DNA from 3 places in the Paenibacillus sp. 7541 genome. Region 1 is predicted to be linked to each of the others. Evidence: riboswitches for the same ligand, from Rfam matches in the RefSeq annotation. Region 1 holds a riboswitch; each other region holds the start of a gene.
What was found. A riboswitch is a leader RNA that binds a small molecule or an ion and turns the genes downstream of it on or off. The one in region 1 is predicted to bind thiamine pyrophosphate.
Positions count from the first base shown of each region.

Region 2: it holds a riboswitch for thiamine pyrophosphate, as region 1 does, so the genes downstream of both, tenA (thiaminase II) here and CHH75_RS10925 (ECF transporter S component) in region 1, are expected to answer to the same signal.
Region 3: it holds a riboswitch for thiamine pyrophosphate, as region 1 does, so the genes downstream of both, CHH75_RS20430 (ABC transporter substrate-binding protein) here and CHH75_RS10925 (ECF transporter S component) in region 1, are expected to answer to the same signal.

Region 1 is NZ_NQLZ01000016.1:76,128-82,520, forward strand. Features, by position in the region: gene CHH75_RS10920 (ABC transporter ATP-binding protein) at 1-1,570, opposite strand, end outside; gene CHH75_RS10925 (ECF transporter S component) at 1,605-2,228, opposite strand; TPP riboswitch at 2,370-2,483, opposite strand; gene asd (archaetidylserine decarboxylase) at 2,674-3,474, shown strand; gene CHH75_RS10935 (SDR family oxidoreductase) at 3,496-4,365, opposite strand; gene CHH75_RS10940 (helix-turn-helix domain-containing protein) at 4,642-5,427, opposite strand; gene pdxR (MocR-like pyridoxine biosynthesis transcription factor PdxR) at 5,450-6,393, opposite strand, start outside.
Region 2 is NZ_NQLZ01000007.1:167,589-173,981, forward strand. Features, by position in the region: gene CHH75_RS05645 (helix-turn-helix domain-containing protein) at 1-240, opposite strand, end outside; gene thiD (bifunctional hydroxymethylpyrimidine kinase/phosphomethylpyrimidine kinase) at 456-1,283, opposite strand; gene thiM (hydroxyethylthiazole kinase) at 1,283-2,125, opposite strand; gene tenA (thiaminase II) at 2,147-2,851, opposite strand; TPP riboswitch at 2,992-3,095, opposite strand; gene CHH75_RS25200 (hypothetical protein) at 3,166-3,291, opposite strand; gene CHH75_RS05665 (cytochrome P450 family protein) at 3,601-4,788, shown strand; gene CHH75_RS05670 (SEC-C metal-binding domain-containing protein) at 5,479-6,045, opposite strand.
Region 3 is NZ_NQLZ01000036.1:34,690-41,082, forward strand. Features, by position in the region: gene CHH75_RS20400 (helix-turn-helix domain-containing protein) at 1-293, shown strand, start outside; gene CHH75_RS25410 (hypothetical protein) at 297-425, shown strand; gene CHH75_RS20405 (aspartyl-phosphate phosphatase Spo0E family protein) at 602-778, shown strand; gene CHH75_RS20410 (TatD family hydrolase) at 802-1,626, opposite strand; gene CHH75_RS20415 (ABC transporter ATP-binding protein) at 1,666-2,535, opposite strand; gene CHH75_RS20420 (ABC transporter permease) at 2,588-3,343, opposite strand; gene CHH75_RS20425 (MTH1187 family thiamine-binding protein) at 3,340-3,633, opposite strand; gene CHH75_RS20430 (ABC transporter substrate-binding protein) at 3,655-4,698, opposite strand; TPP riboswitch at 4,812-4,923, opposite strand; gene CHH75_RS20435 (VOC family protein) at 5,176-5,562, opposite strand; gene CHH75_RS20440 (EAL domain-containing protein) at 5,932-6,393, shown strand, end outside.

The sequences.
Region 1 (6,393 bases):
CCCATATATGCGTGGCGGCCATCTCAGCGATCTGCAGCTCATGTGTCACCATCAGGATCGCGGTTCCGCTGCGCCGAAGCTGCTCGCACATCTCCAGGATCGCAAACGTATTGCGGGCATCCTGCCCGAAGGTGGGTTCATCCAGCAGCAGAACCGAAGGCTGTCTCGCCATGGCCGTAGCGACACTGAGCCTGCGCTTCTGACCGGTTGACAGCTGATACGGATGCCTTCCTTCCAGCCCATGCAGACCGAAGCGCTCCAGAATGCTGCGAGATGCTTCCTCCGCTTCACTGGCAGGCATACCGTCCACCAGCAAGGAATAAGCAACCTCATCTCCCACACGCTCCGTGACAAACTGAAGCTCCGGATTCTGGAACACAAACCCGATCTGGCGAAGCTGCTGTTCCCTGCGTTTGCGAAGCTTCTTCCGCTTTCCCTTAACCACATGCTCGCCGCCAAGAATGTAGGTCCCTTCAGATGGCAGTAAGCCCATCAGGCTTAGCAGAAGCGAGCTTTTGCCAGCTCCGTTCGGGCCGAGGATCGCCACATAATCACCCGGGAATACCTCCGCATGATCCAATGCGATCACAGGCTGACTGCGCCGCTGGCCAGCGAAGCTCTGCAGCGTGATCTGCGGCTCACGGCTGCAGCGATTCGCGCTTACGCTCGCGTACGGATTCACGACTTCATTCTCCTGATCCGGACGCCCCCTCCCTTCACCGGAGGAGGCCACCACCGGTTCCAGGGAGGATAACGATCCAGCCGCGCTGCTCGAAGCGATGCGGGGGAACCACTGCTGCCCCGCGCGCGAAGCTGCATAGTCCTCCCACACGCCGGGATACCAGATGCCGTAGGACTTCAGCTCCGATTCATAACGAGCGAACACTTCCTTCGGCGGGCCTTCGCCCAATATCACGCCATCCGGTCCGAACAGCACGATCCGGTCCACATAGTCTGCCATCTCTTCGATCCGGTGCTCCACGATGATCAGGGTACGTCCGGCGGACACTCGCTTCACCGCTTCCCAGATCTGACGCCGGCCTTCCGGATCAAGCAGAGCCGAAGGCTCATCCAGGAACAGCACCTCCGGTTCCAGCAGCAGTGCCGATGCCAGTGCCAGCCGTTGCTTCATTCCTTGTGACAAGTGGCTGATCGGCATATGCAGCTCCTTGAGATGCAGGCCGACCGCATCCAGCGCTTCGCGCATTCTCGCTTTCATCTCGTCCCGGGGGACCGCAAGATTCTCCAGAACGAAAGCCAGCTCCTCATCCACATACGGCATGCAAAACTGCGTGTCCGGATCCTGGAACACGTAAGCCCATGAACGGGGAAGCTGCCGGTTCTCACATTTCATCGGCACCTCGGTCGCCTTCGGAATCATGCCGCTGAGCACCTGCAGCAGCGTCGATTTTCCGCATCCGCTCGGCCCGAGCAGCAGCACTTTTTCACCCGGCGCGGCCTTAAAGGATACATCCTTGAACGTCAGCCGCTCTTCCCCGGGGTATTTCAGCCGGAGCCCCTCCACGGATACTGCCTGCTCCCTAGGCTCTCGAAGCCCTTCCGCCGCCATCGGCTCCCAAGCGGCACTGCGCCCAGTTCCCTGATCAGCCATGGCGCGGATCGTCCAATGCTTCGTAATCCTTCGATGAAGCCGGGCGGAGCAGCGCCGTTACGCCTGTACGCTCAAGCGCCTTCGCCAGCAGCACCATGAGCAGACCGGCGATGACCGCGCCGCTGAGGATACGCATGCCGTATTTGGCAATGAACAGCCAGGATTCCAAATCATCCGTGTAGCTGTAGTAGAAATCGAGCACCATCGAGCCAAGCGCTGCCACAGCTCCTGCCGCTGCAGCAACCCACACGCTGTAGTTCCGGTAGCGGAATGCCGCAAAGACCAGCTCGGCTCCAAGTCCTTGAATCAGCCCGTACATAAGCAGGGTCAGACCCCAGCCGCTGCCAAACAGCACTTCCACGTGCGCGGCCGCCAACTCTGCAATAATCGCGACGCCCGGCTTACGGATCAGCAGAAAAGCAAGCGTTGCCGCTGCAAACCACATCCCGTACAGCAGCTCATCCGCCTGAAACGGCTTGAGCAAGCTATATACCGATCCCCAAAAGTGATACACAATCCCAAACACCAGTGACACCAATACGGTAACCAAAATATCGCTGACTCGCAGTCCTTTCCGGGACTGTAATTCCAAATTTTCTTTAACTGGAACTCCCATAAACCTTCATACCCCTCTCAACCTTTATTTCGTGGCGAACAGGATTGGCAAGATTCGCGCCGGCCGGCTGCTCATTCATTCCAAATCCACACAACAAAAAACCGTCTGGAAAAATGCGCAGACGGAAAATAGGCCCTAGTATAGGCAGGGTCGGATATTCTCTACGCTGGCATTACCCAGTTCAGATTAACGGTCAGCAGCGGGATAACAGCTGCAATCTCAGCCTGATTCACTCAAGCCCCCGTACTCCCTATTCGGTTTTATGCTAATCTAAAAATACACAGCCCATCGCAAATTTGCAAGAACCATTTTACAAATTGACCGATTTATTGATTTCGAATCAAAACTGTGTCAATATCAGATTGTACTTACCATGCGTCTATCAACCGGTGATATGAAACCGCCATCAAGATCCTATAGACACATGCAGGAAAAGGAGAATTTCATGGCTAAACATTTGCTGCGGCTAATGACCGAACTGTCTTCCCGAAAGTGGCTTTCCAAGCTGATGGGGCGCTTCTCTCACAGTGGAGTCAGCCGTTATCTTATACCGACATTCATTCGGGTATATCAAATTCCCGCCCACGAAGCGGAGAAGGAAATTCACGAATACCGCTCGCTGAACGAGTTCTTCTCCCGCAGACTGAAAATCGGCATGCGCTCCATCGATGATACACAGAGCGCCATGGTCAGTCCGGTCGATGCCACCATTACCGCGCAGGGTTTGATTCAGGCAGGCACCATTGTCAATGTGAAGGGGCAAGACTACACGATAGCCGAGCTGCTGAACCACTCCCCGCGAATTGAGCATTATATCAACGGGTATGTATTTGTGCTGTATCTAAGTCCGACGGATTACCACCGCATTCACTCCCCGGTTACCGGCGTGCAGACGGAAAGCGAGCATCTGAAGGGCAAGGTGTACCCGGTCAATGATTTTGCAATGACCCATATCCGGTCCGTGCTGAGCCGGAACGAACGGCTGATTACATACATTGCGCATGAATTCGGCGAGGTCGCTGTTGTGAAGGTTGGCGCGATGAACGTCAGCAGCATTCAATATGTGAGCGACGAGGTCAAGCAGTGGCAGATCGGCGATGAGCTGGCTTACTTCGAATTCGGCTCCACCGTCGTGCTTCTGACCGAAAGCGGCACATTCACGCCACGCGGAGATTTAGAGACCGGCTCAAGGGTCAAAATGGGCGAGCTTCTGGGAGTCCTTCATCCGAATGAAAAAGCAAACTAGTCCCCTGTTCTTGCGTCAGCGTTATTCCCTGCCTGCGTCCTTCTGACGCAGCAGCCTCATGACGATGCGCTGGAACAGCCGGTCCGGCAGCAGAAGCTTCATCCAGGCCGACCACTGGGTCGAACGGGGCAGCCGATAACGAAATTTCGGTTTACGCATAGTGGCAATCCGTGCCACCAGCCTGGCGACCTCCATCGGGTCTCCGGCCTGCTCGGCTGTCCGCTTGGAATAGGCCAGCACGCCGGTTAATACCTCGCGGTACGGGGAATGCTCCCCGCTCTGGATCGCCCCGAAGCTCTTGCGCCAGATCGGGGTGCCATAAGCGCCCGGCTGGACCAGCACCACATCGACACCCCAAGGGGCCAGCTCCATCGACAGGCTTTCACTGAACCCTTCTACCGCGAATTTGGATGCGGCATACGGCCCGTATCCCGGAAAGCCAACCACACCGCTGATGCTGCTCAGCATGATGATTTTGGCGCGCCCGGTTGTACGCAGCAGAGGAAGCATCGCCTGTGTCACCGCCAGCGTGCCGAAGAAGTTCGTCTCCATCTGTCTTCTCCAATCCGCAAGCGGCACTTCCTCCACCATGCCCCCGACCGCTTCACCGGCGTTGTTCACCAGCACGTCGAGACGGCCGTAGGTATCTTCGATGTATGCCGAGGCCTGCTCAATGTGCTCCGGGCGGCAAATGTCCAGCCGAAGCGGATGAATCAACCCTCGAGCCCCTTCCTGTTCCGCACGCAAACGCAGCTCATCTTCTGCCTCCGGCCTCCGGACACCCGCAACTACAATGTATCCGGCTTGGGCCAGCGCCAGGCTGATCAGCATGCCGAAGCCGCTGGAAGCACCTGTGACCAGGGCCACCCGCTGTTCCTCTATCTTTGTCATTCCCCTTCCTCCTTTTGGTTACAGCCAAAAAAAGCGCAGATGATCCCGCAACCGGGTTCAGTCCGGAGCAGGGTGTAATCTGCGCTTTCTGATGCCATGAATCTCTGACAGCGAACGGTGTCGGCGCTTCGTTTAAGCGGTTCAAGCGGAGCGGAGCCCGCAATACCAGCAGGGCCCCTGCTCCACCCAGCTGCACAAGGACGCCCCAGCGCGCGGGATCCGCACTTCGCCGCCTCATGGCGAAATGACCCAATCGGAATGTTCGAAATTGACGCATCAACGGATTTCGGAAGGGCTTTTCCCCGTGTACTGCTTAAACTGCCGACTGAAGAAAAAGATGTCCCGGTAGCCCAGCGCATCAGCCACCTCGGTCACATTCATCCCCTGATGCAGCAGCAAATGCTGCGCCCGCTCAATGCGCATCCGGATAATATACGACTGCACTGGCGTCCCGATCAGTTCTTTGAACTTGATGGAGAAGTAGCGCGGTGATAATCCGGCTCTGGCAGCCAAATCCTCCACCCGATGCGGGATGCCTGGATGCTGGCGGACATAATTGGCGATTTCGTGGATGGCTTCCGATAGCTGATTGCTCACTTTTTTGACAATCGGCTCAGCCAGATCGGCACGCAGAAGATAAATCATTAGCTGTTTCAGAATCAGCTGTCCCTCTTCCTCCCCCCCGAAGGGCTTGTCCAGATACAGCCTGACGTACCTTGCCAGCAAATTCTCGAACTCCATCGTCTCGGAGAGCTGCCGGTATGGAGCGGGAACCTCCGTTACCGGCTCCGTAACGTCAAAATGGATATATGTCAAAACCAACGGCTTTTGCGGATTATGCGTCGCGCTCGTATGATCGCCCGGACGAAACAGGAAGCAGCTCCCTTTCCCGACCGTATATGGCTCATCATTCAGCTCGACAATCCCTTCCCCGCTCCAGACATAAAACAAATCGTAATTCTGCATCGGTTTTTCACGCTTTTGCCACTTCCATCCCGGTTCGCAGACGATCTTCGCCAGCGCGGGCTTGATTACAAAAGAAGACGGCGATGCGTTCAGCATCACTCATTCCCCCTCATCTATGTCAAAAAATTGATCCTCCACCATCATACCTGTTTTTCAGCATGTCTGTCCACGCAGCAGCCAGCCGGCGAACCCCCTCTTCAATCTGGCCGTCGTTCAGATGGGCAAATGCAAAGCAGGCCGCCGGAGGAGCGAAACTATAATGATACACGGACGCATTGCGGAACACAACCCCGCGGTCGCGCGCCGCCTGTCTGAACCTGTCATAGGCCTCGCCGGATTTCAGCCAGCTCGCGTATACGAGCAATCCGGAATCTCCTCGTTCGAGACGAAACACTTCCGGAACCTGCCGGTTCATATGCTCGCAAAAGGCTTCGTACCTCGCACCGAACACCTTGGTCATTCGCCGCAGATGACGCGCATACCCGCCCGTCTGCATAAACCTGGCCAGCGCCCGCTGCTCCAGAGAAGCCGGGGATATCGGCTCATAGATCGCTTTAGCCGCCACGACGGGCGATACCAAGGCTGGCGGCAGCACGGCATAGCCTAGCCGAAGGCCGTTAAACATCGTTTTCGAGAACGAACCGATGTAGATGACCCTCTGCTCGTGATCCAGCACCTTCAGCGGCTCAATCGGCCGCCCTCTCCAGCGGAATTCGCTGTCATAGTCATCCTCGATGACCCAGGCATTGCGTCTGCCAGCCCAGTTCAGGAGCGCCCTTCTTCGTTCAAGCGGCAGCACCTTTCCCGTGGGGTACTGGCGGCTGGGCGATACGACAAGCAGTTTAGCCTCCCATTCCGAAGGCACGAGGCCCTGTGCATCCACAGGCGAAGGCAGCGGAATGCCGCCGCTGGCAGATACCGCTTGATAGATGCCCGGGAATCCGGGATCCTCAAGCACAACAGGCTCCCCCTCATCAACCAGAAGCTGGAATAACAGCATCAGACCCTGCATCGAGCCGCTGAACACAACGATCTGCTCCGGGTCGGCCTCAATGCCGCGTT
Region 2 (6,393 bases), on a different contig from region 1:
CCAATTAGGTGAATAACGAAAGCACTCCTCAACATACAGCTCGTATAGCGCTCCCTCGGGGAGCTCCATGCCGGACGTAATACGATCGAGTTGTTGCATTGATATTGGCCGAGTACCATTAATAATAGAACTAATCGTCCCAGAGTTGGTATTGGATATCTCAGCAAAGCGATTGATGGTCAACCCCTTAGTTCGAAGATAATCCTCTAATTGTGATCGTATCGTGGTTGTTGTATTCAAATGGAACAACCTCCAACAAGACCCCACACGGAATCCATATTATGGAATAATAATCAGTTCCAGTATTACTGTTCAATTCTTGCATGTCAACTCTCAAGCTTAATTTCTATAATTTTTCCATAATAAAAAACAAGCCCCGATATCTATCGATATCGAAGCTTGTCTATCTATCTCATGTACATATTCAGCTATAATGCCTGGTTGCTTGATCCTGATTATACAAGCATCCCATTGCGGCGGCGGTAGGCCCAATGGTTGGTTGGACCATGACCGTGGCCGATTCCCAGCTCATCCTCAATCGCAGCCTGGATGAAGGCTTTGGCATCCAGAATCGCCTGCGATGGAGAGATGCCCTTCGCCAGACCAGCCGTAATTGCAGCTGAGAAAGTACAGCCTGTTCCGTGTGTATGCGTGGTCGTTACCCTTTTGCCTATCAGCTCTGTGAAGGATGAGCCGTCATAGAACAGGTCCAGCACCTGGCTGCTCCCGCCCTCTTCATCATGGCCGCCCTTGATGACAATCATCTTCGGCCCGGACTGATGAATACGTCTCGCAGCCTCTCGGCGGTCCTCCATCGTCCGAATCTTCATATCCGCCAGCGCCTCCGCTTCCGGAATATTCGGCGTAACGACCATCGCTAGCGGCAGCAGCTCCTCCTTCAGCGCCTGGATCGCTTCCATCTGAAGCAGCTCCGCGCCTCCCTTGGCAATCATCACCGGATCAACGACCACCTTCTCCCAGCCAAAAGCTCTTATTTGCTCCGCTACCAGCCGTATAATCTCGGCACTGAACAGCATCCCGGTCTTCAGCGCATCGACCCCGATATCGGTGCCGACCGCATGAATTTGCTCTGCAGATGCTTCCGCCGGCAGCGGATAGACCCCTTGGACGCCGAGCGTATTCTGTACCGTAATGGCCGTGATGGCCGACATGCCATAGGCTCCCAGCTCCTGAAAAGTCTTAAGATCCGCCTGGATGCCGGCACCGCCTCCGCTGTCGGAGCCCGCAATCGTCAGCGCTTTATATACCCTGTGCTCATTCATCATGATGTTATTCCCCCCGTTGCCGCATAATCCTGCACCGTCGCATGCCCGGTCAGCGAGTCCGGTGCAAGCCGGTCCAGTTCATCCAGGAAGGCTGTCTGGAAGCTGCCCGGCCCCAGATCTGTCGTGCGTGCCCCCGCTCGGAAAGCCGCTGCCCCGTAGAAGGCCAGCCCAGCTGTACCGGCAAGCAGCACGTCCGGCTCCACCGCGGCAAAGGCGCCAAGCACCGAGGTCAATAGACAGCCTGCTCCCGTTATCTTAGTCAGTCTGGCATCTCCGCCACGAACCACCCGTAACGTGTCCCCATCTGTAATGACATCCTCCGCTCCGGTAATGGCCACGACGGTGTCCAGCTTGCGTGAAGCCCGAACTGCAAGCTCGGAATGGCCGCTGCTCGATTCGTCATCCCCTGCATCCACGCCGCGAATGCTCCGGCTCTCTCCGATCAGATGGGCGATTTCAGCCGCATTGCCTCTGACCAGCGCAACGTTGACCTCTTGCATAATTCGAAGCGACGACTCCGTACGGAAAGGGGTTGCCCCGGCGCCAACCGGGTCCAGCAAGACCGGTACGCCGTGAGCATTGGCGGATTGCCCAGCAATAATCATTGCATCGACCTGTTCACGGCTGAGCGTCCCAATGTTCAGCACGAGGGCACCGGCGATCTTGGCCATATCGGCCACTTCCTCCGGAGCATAAGCCATTACAGGCGAAGCGCCCAGCGCATAAAGGCCATTTGCCGTAAAATTCGTAACAACGACGTTGGTCATGTTATGAACGAGCGGCTTCTCATTTCGCACCTTAGTGAGAAGTCCAGAAAGCTTTTGTTCCAACAGACTCATATCATCCTGCCTCCTACATACTCAGATCGGCTGTACAGGCCGGGAGATCGCTTCCGGCATCGGCACCGGCCACGCCTCCAGCTTATAAGCCATATCCCAGAACATATACTCCAGCTGGCAGCTGAGCATAAAATGCTCCTTCATCCGTCTGCGCTCATCCGCCGTTGCCGTTTCCGCCCAGGCATCCACCCTTTGACGAAATTTATCCGTGGCACCTCCCGCCCGGCTGCCGTAGAACTGAATCCATTCCTGGAACGGATGATTCTCATCCGGGTTCACTTGCTCCATCAGCCTGCGGCCGATTTCCAGGTACGTCCATGGGCATGGCAGCAGCACCGCCATAATCTCGCCCAAACTGCCCTCGTGCGCCACCGTCAGCATGTGACGGATATAGTGATGTGCGGAAGGCGCCAGCGGGTAACCCTGCAATTCCTCGTAACTGACGCCAGCGACCGTACAAAAATTATGATGCGGGTGAATCTCACTGTTCAGAATAAACGAGATCTGCTCGTTAAATGCCGCGATGTCCTCCCGGTTCGCACATTTGGAAATCGCGATGCCATAAATCCGCATATAGGCATTTAAATACTCGAAATCCTGCTTGACGTAATGGGTCAGCTGCTCCTTGCCCAGCTGTCCTTCGGCAATACCTCTGACAAAGGGATGTTGAAAAATAGCCTCAAAAATACCGTCCGCCTCGCGGCGAAGCTCCTCTGAAAAACGCATGTATACCCCACCTCCTGAAAAATAAAGAGCAGGGAGTCCCGTGATCACCGATTTTCGTGGACAACCAAAAAAGCCGCCCCGAAAACTGGAGCGGCTTCATCGCATAGGACCGACAACGTCAAGTGACGCTGCCATCCTGTATTATGAAGGCTCCACTTTCCTACGCTAGTACGAACTAGATCAGGTTCAAAGGGTCCAGGATATGCTCCTGTCTCAGCCGCTGACGGCTCCCCTAGTGGACTTCCTATTCTTTTGACTAATACTGTACAATAGGTTTTCTTCTGCTGTCAAACTTTCATTTGATGGCTACTGGTTTACCATTTGCCGACGCGGACTGACCGATTTCTTTTGCGACGACGAAGAATACCGAGCGGGTTCTTCTCCTTCTGTCTTTCTTCATACAGCTGCCGGACCCCGCGCATCAGCAGTTTGTATCTCATATCATCATTGTGGCTGAACTTTCTCATTTCTTCGAAATACTCTTTTGTCATGGACATCACCCTAATTACATAAGTCTATAGACCTAGGTTATAGGATGCTGCTATACAATTTCTTTACATGGGTGCCGATTCGTGTCCAAATGCAGGTCAAAGTGACGTCCGTCACAATTTTGTCATAAAGATACTCTTTACAAATAAAGGTTTTGACAATTAAAAAATGGAATATATATCATGTGCTTTATCCCAGAAGTTCGCATATCACAGCGGCGAATCGTGAGCAAGGTGCCGCACAGAAAGGAGATCGTCATGTTGAATAGCAATGAGGTCCACCCGCCGGAGTTGTTCACCGCAGCCTTTACACACAATCCTTATCCCGATTATAAAAAGCTGCGCCATGCGTTTCCGATCTACAAGGTTGTGTTCCCGAGCGGAGAGCCCGGATGGATCATCAGCAAGTACAACCATGCGGTTGAAGTGCTGAAGGATTCGCGCTTTAGCAAGGATATGGTCAAACGGTACGGGCCCGAGAGCCGCAGCGTGTTCACGAACAACATGCTGTTCTCCGATCCGCCGGACCACCGCCGTCTGCGGGGGCTTGTGCAGAAAGCTTTTACTCCGAAAATGATTGCCGGCATGCGCAGCCACATCGAGGATATTGCCAACGATCTTCTGGACCAGGTGTCCGGACGCGAGCAGATGAACTTGATCGACGACTACGCCTTCCCGCTGCCGATTATTGTGATTAGCGAAATACTCGGGGTGCCGCTCGAGGACCGGGACAAATTCCGTACATGGTCCAACACCATCATCGGCTCCGGCAATGAAGACGCCGCGACTTTTCAGCAGCATGCCAAGGAATTTATCGACTATTTGCGCGATTGGTTCGCCCAGGTGCGGCAAAATCCCGGGAAGGATCTGATCAGCGAACTGCTGATGGCGGAAGAGGCCGGGGATCAGTTAACCGAGGAGGAGCTATATGGCGTGGTCACCCTGCTGATCATTGCGGGGCATGAAACGACCGTCAACCTGATCGGCAACGGCATGCTTGCTCTCATGGAGCATCCGGAGCAGAAGGAACTGCTTCTTCAACATCCGGAATACATTCATAACGCGATTGAGGAAATGCTCAGATACAATGGTCCTGTGGAATTCAGCACCTCCCGCTGGGCCAGCGAGGATATCGACTTTCATGGCCATTCGATAGCCAAAGGCGATCTCGTTATCGTCGCCCTCGACTCAGCCAATCGGGATGAGGAGCAGTTCGGCGATGCGGATGTGTTTGATATCACCAAGGAGAAGAGCCCGCATCTTGCCTTTGGCACCGGCATCCATCTGTGCTTGGGGGCGCCGCTGGCCCGCCTGGAAGGAGAGATTGCGATCCAGACTCTGCTCAGGCGGTACCCGCATATCGCGCTCGCCGCAAAGCCGGAAGAACTGGAATGGAGGCCTGGCATGATCGTGCGTGGCGTCAAGGAAATTCCGGTCACGCTCCGCTGACCGCTCGTCGCGGCGGCAATGCGGCGGCTCCAGGGCGTGGTGACGCAAAGCGGTCGCTGATCCGCACTTATGGCACAGCGCAAGGGCCCGACCGCCAATGAGGCAGTCTGACGCGCCCCGAGTCGAACCATATAGCCATCCGCCCACTCTTCCACCTGTGAAGGGATGGGCGGATTTTTTTGCATGCAACGACAAAAAAGCACACCCGCCCCGCCTGCTCCGGCAGAAAGGATGGGACGTGCTTCCATGCTTCGCCACATGAAGATTTGTACGATTGATCGTACAAATCCTATGCTAAATCCAGGGATGACAAGCCATTTGTACGATTGATCGTACAAATCACCTTAGCATCCCTATCCAACCTCCGATTTTGTGTGAGAAATCGTACAAAACGGTCCATTTTATCGCATAAATGCATCCCTTTGTATGACAAATGATACAAAAAACGCGAGGTTGTATGAGCAACCTCGAGACGAATACGAACTCCCACAAAATTTAATTCCTATACTGCCCTGCGACATTGTGAAATTGAATGCGAGAGCGTGAAAAAGCCGCCCCTGTCGGAGCGGCCGCCAGAATAACAGGACCCCCAAAATTACAACATCATATGTACGGATAACCGCTTTCGTTCGCGGGACATCTTGTCCATCATATTCAGAAAGTAAGCTCTTATGAAAGTCCCTGTCTATTCTAGTTGCCGGAGCCTTCGTTTCCCTGGCCAGCCGGCGCACCATCCGATGCCGCTACACCGTCCATGAATTCGGAAATCTGGCTGCTGTAGCGATTCAATGTTGCCGGAGATACTTCATGCTTCTTCGCCAGCTCGGATTTCGTTACCGGCAGCTCAAGCAGCGAGGTTGCCAAATGCTCGAGTGCAGCCGCGTATCCCCCTGGCTTGCGATAGCTTGGATTCACTTCCTTCGAGAAGTTGTTCCAGATCAGAAGCAGGCTGAACACCTTGAACAGCGTGTCCTCATCCTTGAGCTTGTAATCGCGGCAGATCTGCGGGAATACGCTTTCCGCAAGCTCGCGATGCTCATCAGCTTTCCAATCCAGCCATACCAGCTTATCATTCAGCATTTGCCATAGACGCTCAGCCTCTGGCTTCATGGCACTAGCCGGTTTCGAACCCGGGAACTGGATCACTTTACCGCGAACGGTATGGCGTTCCCTATGCTGATCCTTCTCCAGACAACATTTCTTGTACTTCTTCCCGCTTCCGCAGTGACATAAATCGTTTCTTCCTAGCTTTTTCATTTCCAGGCTCCTAATTAAAAGATGCTTTCCCTATTATAATAGAATTAATATGAAAATTGCACCACTCCGGGATATTGTTAAAATGTAATTTCCATCCAATTTAATGCTAGAATCTCGTTTTCGGCGGCGCAGACACCCAAAATAGTAACACAAAAACCCCATCCCCACAAACTGTAAAAGTTTCCCCCTTGTACCGCCACCCTCCCGTTAGCGGCAGTTCCGCTGTCTGTACCTGGAACCGAACGGGTACTTAAGTCCTTGAAAACGCGGCAGCTTTCTGGATTCTAGGCCTTTCGGGATACCGCCCCCCAACCCTCACGTCCTGTCCTCTTCCTGGACTTCTGTCCC
Region 3 (6,393 bases), on a different contig from region 1:
ACCAGTTTTCTGTCTATCTCTCTTATGAGAAATTTAAAGAGCTGTTTGGGGAGTACAATCAACAGGTTTACGCAGATGAATATGCTCGCCTATTAGTTGAAGTAGCTATGTACCACTTAAGAAATGGAAAAAGAGAAGGAATTGAAATTCTTTTACAAAGTTTGGATTTTTCTATTGCGATTAATAATAAAAGCAATATAATTAAAAGTGTAGCATTATTCGAGCAATATCGTGTAAAAGCTGACAAAAACGACATAAATCAATACCAGAAACTAATAAGGGAGGTTCAGTAAAACATGAAAAAGAAACTGTCTTTATTACTCTTTTCTGTGTTGATCGTGTTCTCTGTTCAACTGCCAGTCACTTCAGTGGATGCCGATCCTGGTCAAATTAAGCCATTGAGTCATGGTTTTGGTTTTGGTTGATACTTAATCGATACTCAAATAGATACATAGATAGCTAGCTTCAGATTAAACCACTTCAGGCGTCTCCGTTATTCGGAGACGCCCCTTTTTTTGTCTTAGTTCCTGATGCCATAACTCTATTATTCTATAATTTTACATTAAAGTATAAAATCCCTTGTATAAGGAGGCTATTCATAATGAACACGGCGAGGATTCAATATACCATTGAGCAAGAAAGAAGCAAACTGCATCAGATGAAACGACATTACCGGGACTTCAACCATCCGGTCGTGCTGCGGCAGTCCGTGCTGCTTGATGAACTGATCAATCAATATTTCATAAGCTTGAAGAGCACAAGCTCTGCTGCCAAGTAAGCCCTAAACTGCTCTGAACATGCTTATATGCCGTATAGCCTGGCGGCATTGTCATACAGCTGCTTGCGGGCCTGTAGAAGCGGTATCCCGCGCAGCTCGGCCCAGGCGCTGGCCACGCTCGACGTCATGCGCGGATGGGTCGTTTGCCCGGTGAAGGGGCCTTCGAACGGCCAGGGGCCGTCTGTTTCCGACATGACCAGATGCTCCGGATACCCAAGCGCAATGCGGCGGATCTCCTCCTCATATACAATGTCGGGGGTGAAGGAGATATAGTAGCCTTGTTCGGCCATACGCTGCAGCGTCTTCTCCGCTCCCTTGAACCAGTGGAAATGGGCAAGCGGGTGGCTGTATCGCTCAAGCAGATCGCAGGCCATCTCCGCATCCTCGTAGACCGCATGGAGGATGACGGGCTTTTTGTGCTTTGCGGCAAACGCAATGAACGTCTCCAGCAACTCCACATAGGGCTGATCATCCCATGCTTCGCCTCGGGTAGCTGCTTCAAGCCTGGTGTAGTAGGGAAGCCCGACCTCTCCTACGGCGACCATCTCCTCGCTATGGACCTCCATCCATTGCAGCAGTTCCTGAATCTCTGTCGCAGACGGGAGCGGCTGCTCAGGGTGATAGCCGAATGCCGGTCTGATCCCGCCGTTATACAGGCGAGCCAGCTCCAGATTCCGCTTGCAGGAAGGCAGGTTCATCGACACGCTGATAACGGACTGCACCTCGCTGTTCGCCAGGTCGGCCGCAATGGCAAGGCCGATATCTTCCGGGTAGCTGTCCAGATGTATATGCGTGTCGATCAATGGAGCGAGGGGGCCGCCACCCTTGTGGTTCACGATTGAACTCATATTCTCATTCCCTTCGGCTTCTATTTCTGAAGAGACCCGTCACGTCGAGACCTGCTGCCTCTTCTGCTGTTCCTGTCGCATGATGGACGAGATGTCTGACTTAAGTGCCAGGAACGCAGGATCGGTTAAGATATCCTCCCGCCTTGGGCGGGGGAACGGCACCTCGATCTTCTGGAGCACGGTGCCCGGCCGGGCTGACAATATATAAATGCTGTCGGAGAGCAGCAGCGCTTCCTCGATATGGTGCGTGATCATCAGCACAGAGCGTCTCGTATCCTCCCAGATGTCCAGCAGCCAGTGCTGCATCTCGCTCCGGGTCAGCGCATCCAGGGCGCTGAACGGCTCGTCAAGGCACATGACCTCCTGCGGGCTCATCAGGGCGCGCAGGAAGGAGGCCCGCTGCTGCATGCCGCCGGAGAGCGTATGCGGGTAGGCCTTCTCGAAGCCGCCGAGCCCGGCCCGCTCGATCCATTGGCGCGCATTCGCCCGCGCCTGCGTTTTGGATACGCCGCGAAGCTCCTCGGGCAGCATGACGTTGTCTTCGACCGTACGCCACGGAAACAGTGCGGGCTGCTGGGGCATGTAGGCGATGAGGCCCTTCTGGCCCGTTACGTCCCGGCCGTCCATATGAACAGAACCGGCACCCGGAGGCATCAGCCCGCCGATGATGTGGAACAACGTGCTTTTTCCGCTGCCGGAGGGACCGATAATGGAGACGAATTCTCCTGGCTGTACAGCGAGCGACAGATCGTCCAGCACCTGCATCTCCCCGCGCCGCTGACGAAACGCCTTGCGAATATGACGGACCTCAAGTGCGGGATTATCCGTAGAGTCAGACCGTGCCGGGGTGGATGTCCCGGATAACTCCGGGGAGCTAGAAGGGGTGTCGTTCATGTTGTTCACACGCATGCGGTGGATCTCCTTTCTATAGACATGTAAGTGACTGGGCTTCCCGCCGGCTTCATGACTTGCGGCTCCAGCGAATGAGCCGTTTTTCCAACAGGGCGATCAGCGCCACCATCAGCAGGCTGAGCAGCACGATGATCAGAATGGCAACGAAGACCCGGTCGGTGCGGTAGCCGGCTCTCTGCAGCATCATATAGTAGCCGATGCCCCGGTCAGCTCCGATCCACTCGCCAATGACCGCGCCCATGACCGAATAGGTGGCGGCGATCCGTAGCCCCGAGAAGATCGAAGGGAGGGCGTGAGGCAGCTCCAGCTTGGTGAAGATTTGCCAGGTGCCCGCCCCGGTCATCTTCATATAATTCAACATCGTCCGGTCTGTCCGGGCCAGCCCGTCCAGGGCAGCCACCGCTACGGGGAAGAAGCAGACGAGGGTGATGACAATGATTTTGGGCAGCATCCCGAACCCGAACCAGATCATGAGCAGCGGGGCCAGCGCGATGGTAGGCACATTCTGACTGAGAATAAGCAGCGGATACAGTGCCTTTCGAAGCATTGGAATAAGATGCAGCGCCAGGGAAATGACAATGCCGGTGCCTGTTCCGATCAGGAAGCCGATCAGGGTCAGCCGCAGGGTGGCCAGCGTATGATTCAGCAGCACTGGTGAGCCGGATACCATCTCAAGCCCGATGGATGAAGGGGCAGGTAGAATATACGGTTCAATATCCCACAGCCACACGGCGCCCTGCCACAGCACCAAAAAGAATAGGACCGCCCCCACGGGCGGCCATATCAAGCTCCACCAGCTTCTCATGGACGGTATTTCTCCGTTAGCTTGTCCATACTGATGCCGTCTGGATAGTGTGCGATTTTGACTTGAGATATAATGCCTGGGCTGCCTGCCTTGACGAGCGCTTCATGCATCCGTTCGACAATTTGCAGCAGTTCGGACAGCTCGCCCTCCATCGTCGTCTCCAGCGGGTGCACCTCATATTTGACGCCCGATTCCTGGATGACCTTGATCGCCTCGTCGACATAGGGGATGCTGTCCCCGCCGTCCGGTGTCTTCGGGATGACTTGAATGCTTAACAGTGTGTTGGCCATGAGCAATCTTCCTTTCGTTAATTAAGGGGTATCCGGCAAAAATTCATTCGTAAACGCGCTGTCCGCATCCAGCTCCTGGTCCAGCAGGCCGCGTTCAAACATCCATTCGGCATAGCCGGACCATACCTCGGCCTTCTGCTCTCCCCAGCGAGGGGCATCGTCCTGATAGCGCGGACTCAGCCATTTCTGACTGGCGAGCACCAGCTCTGCATCCAGCTCCGGAACGGCCTTGATCAGCAGATCGGCAGCCTCCTCCGGGTGGTTGATCGCATATTCATATCCTTTTGCCGTGGCGCGCATGAACGCTTTAACCAGCTCCGGATCTTCCTGAATCAGCGTTTCGTTGGTTACAATCACTGGGGTGTAGTAGTCCAGCTTGTCCGAGTAGTCTTTCACATAGATCATGTCCAGCGGCTCTCCCCGAAGCTCTGCCTCGATCCCGGTCCAGGCATAGAAGATCCAGGCGAAATCGATGTCGCGTTTAACCGCCGTAAAATAATCGGCATCCCCGATATTGACGATGTTCACCTTGCTGACGTCAGCGCCGTCGATATCCATTATGGATTTCATGACGGCTTCTTCCACCGGCGAGCCCCAGCCGCCGTAGGCCTTGCCTTCAAAGTCAGCTGCGGTCTTGATATTCCGGTCGACCGGAGCGGCAAATCCGGAGGTGTTATGCTGAATGACTGCCGCAATCGACACGAGCGGAAGTCCTTGCGTCCGTGCAAGTGTCACGCCCTCCTGATAGCTGATGCCAAATGGCACGTTCCCCGAGGCGACCAGCGTATCCGTGCCGCCGGCGCCCGGCTGCACAATGCTTACGTTGAGTCCTTCTTCTTCGTAATAGCCGAGCTCCTTGGCGACGTACAGTCCCGTATGATTGGTATTGGCTGACCAATCCAGCATCAGCTGGATATCGCGCGGCGCCTCCGCGGTCTCCCCGCTGTTGCCAGCATCATTCGGATTCGGCGTACTGCCGCTCTTCTGATTGTCTGTGCCGCAGCCGGCCGCGACAAGAAGCAGCATGCATGCGAGCAATAACGCGGTCCATTTCGGTTTAATCATGTTCTTCTCTCTCCCTCATCTTCATTCTAGCTGCCTGTGACTTCACAATAATAAGAAACGCCCCGAGGATCTCGGGGCGCATGACGGCGTAAGTATTCCACGGCATCCATATCGAGCCGCAGTGTCAGGATTCCTACGCTGGCATTACCCAGATCAGGTGTAAGGGTCAGTATCTTGATGGGATACACTCTCAGCCGGCCGATTCCAGCTCCCCTGTAAGTATGATGAAGTTATAGGCTTAACTAACCGTTATTATAGACCTAATGGCTGGAGCTGTCCAGCCTGTGCGGGCTGAGAGAGAGCCGGACTATTTCCAGGCGGGATGCTCGTCTTTGATCACATCCAGCCCCCAAACAGCTGCATTCGCCAGACTCGATGGGCATGGGCGCTGAATATCGCATCGATGAAGCAATACGAAAAAGACGAGACTCGTATACTAAAGCCTCGTCTCGTCGTGATCGCGCGGGGGAATCATTTTTAGCGCTGGAAAAATTCAATCCATTCTCCGTTTGGCCCATGAAGGAAGAAATAACGGTAGCCGTTTGGCAGCGTCACAATTTCCTCATCAAGATGCGGCACGCCGAGCTTCTGAACCCGGGCGTACTCCGCCTCGATCTGGTCTGTGCTCACTGCAAAGTGATGTACCGCTCCTTCAGCCGGAAGGCTGTCGCTGTATCCTTGTATAAGCTCCACTTCGGTCTCATCGCTGCCGTTAAAGCCGAGGAAGGCAAGTTCGATCACCCCGTTCGTATGCTTGACACGATCCTTCAATTCAAGACCGACAACCTTCGTGTAGAAGTCGATGGTCGCCTCAAGATCCCGCACCATAACTCCGACATGATCGAGCCGTTTATGAGATGGCATACTGGCCACATCCTTTCCTGTTCGTCCAATTTGAATCACATCTTAACATATAATTCCTACCTGTCAAGTGGGTATATATGTTCTCGCTTAACTTTTCTTTACATTTTAATGGGTGAAAAGTATCATGATTTATAGATCGATTTTTAATCCTTTTGCACCAGCAAGGTTTACATAAATCATGGGATCACGAAAGTGGCCGGGCCGCGTTCCCCTTCTTCTTTATTGCTTCAACGCTTGTCAGACATAATGCAAATGATTAACTTTGATTGTTTTGTTTTACATATTCATTACAAAAAAGCATATTATACAAAGAATTCATATCCAAATGCCGATAAGAAGCTTAGTGAAAGCTTGCCGAGGGGGATGAACATGTTGTGCGACAACCGCAGCACCTTTGAACCGTTTGAGGACCAGGGAATTGTTCAGATCAGACCAGCTTACGCAGAGCTTCTTCATCTGCTTGACGGGTGGGGCGGCACCGTGCGCAATACCCGCGAAGGGTGTGCTGTCAGCTATCAGGGGCGGGATGAGCTGGTGTCGCTAATCCGGCTGCTTCGGGGACTTCCGAATGGATCAAGGGAAGAGATCAGCTTCCGCATCATGGACGGAGCGACTCCACAGCAGCACCATCCGTGGACGATGGCCGAGCAGCTCGGGCCGGAGAATGATCAATGCGATATGCTGAATATTATCCTGGATCAACAATTTACGAGCCATATGCAGCCTATTGTAGACCGCTGCGAGCAGATTGTGGCTTATGAATTTTTGCTGCGTCCGGCTAAGAACGGCAGGCCATTCCCTCCCCAGAAGCTCTTTGATACAGCACGACGT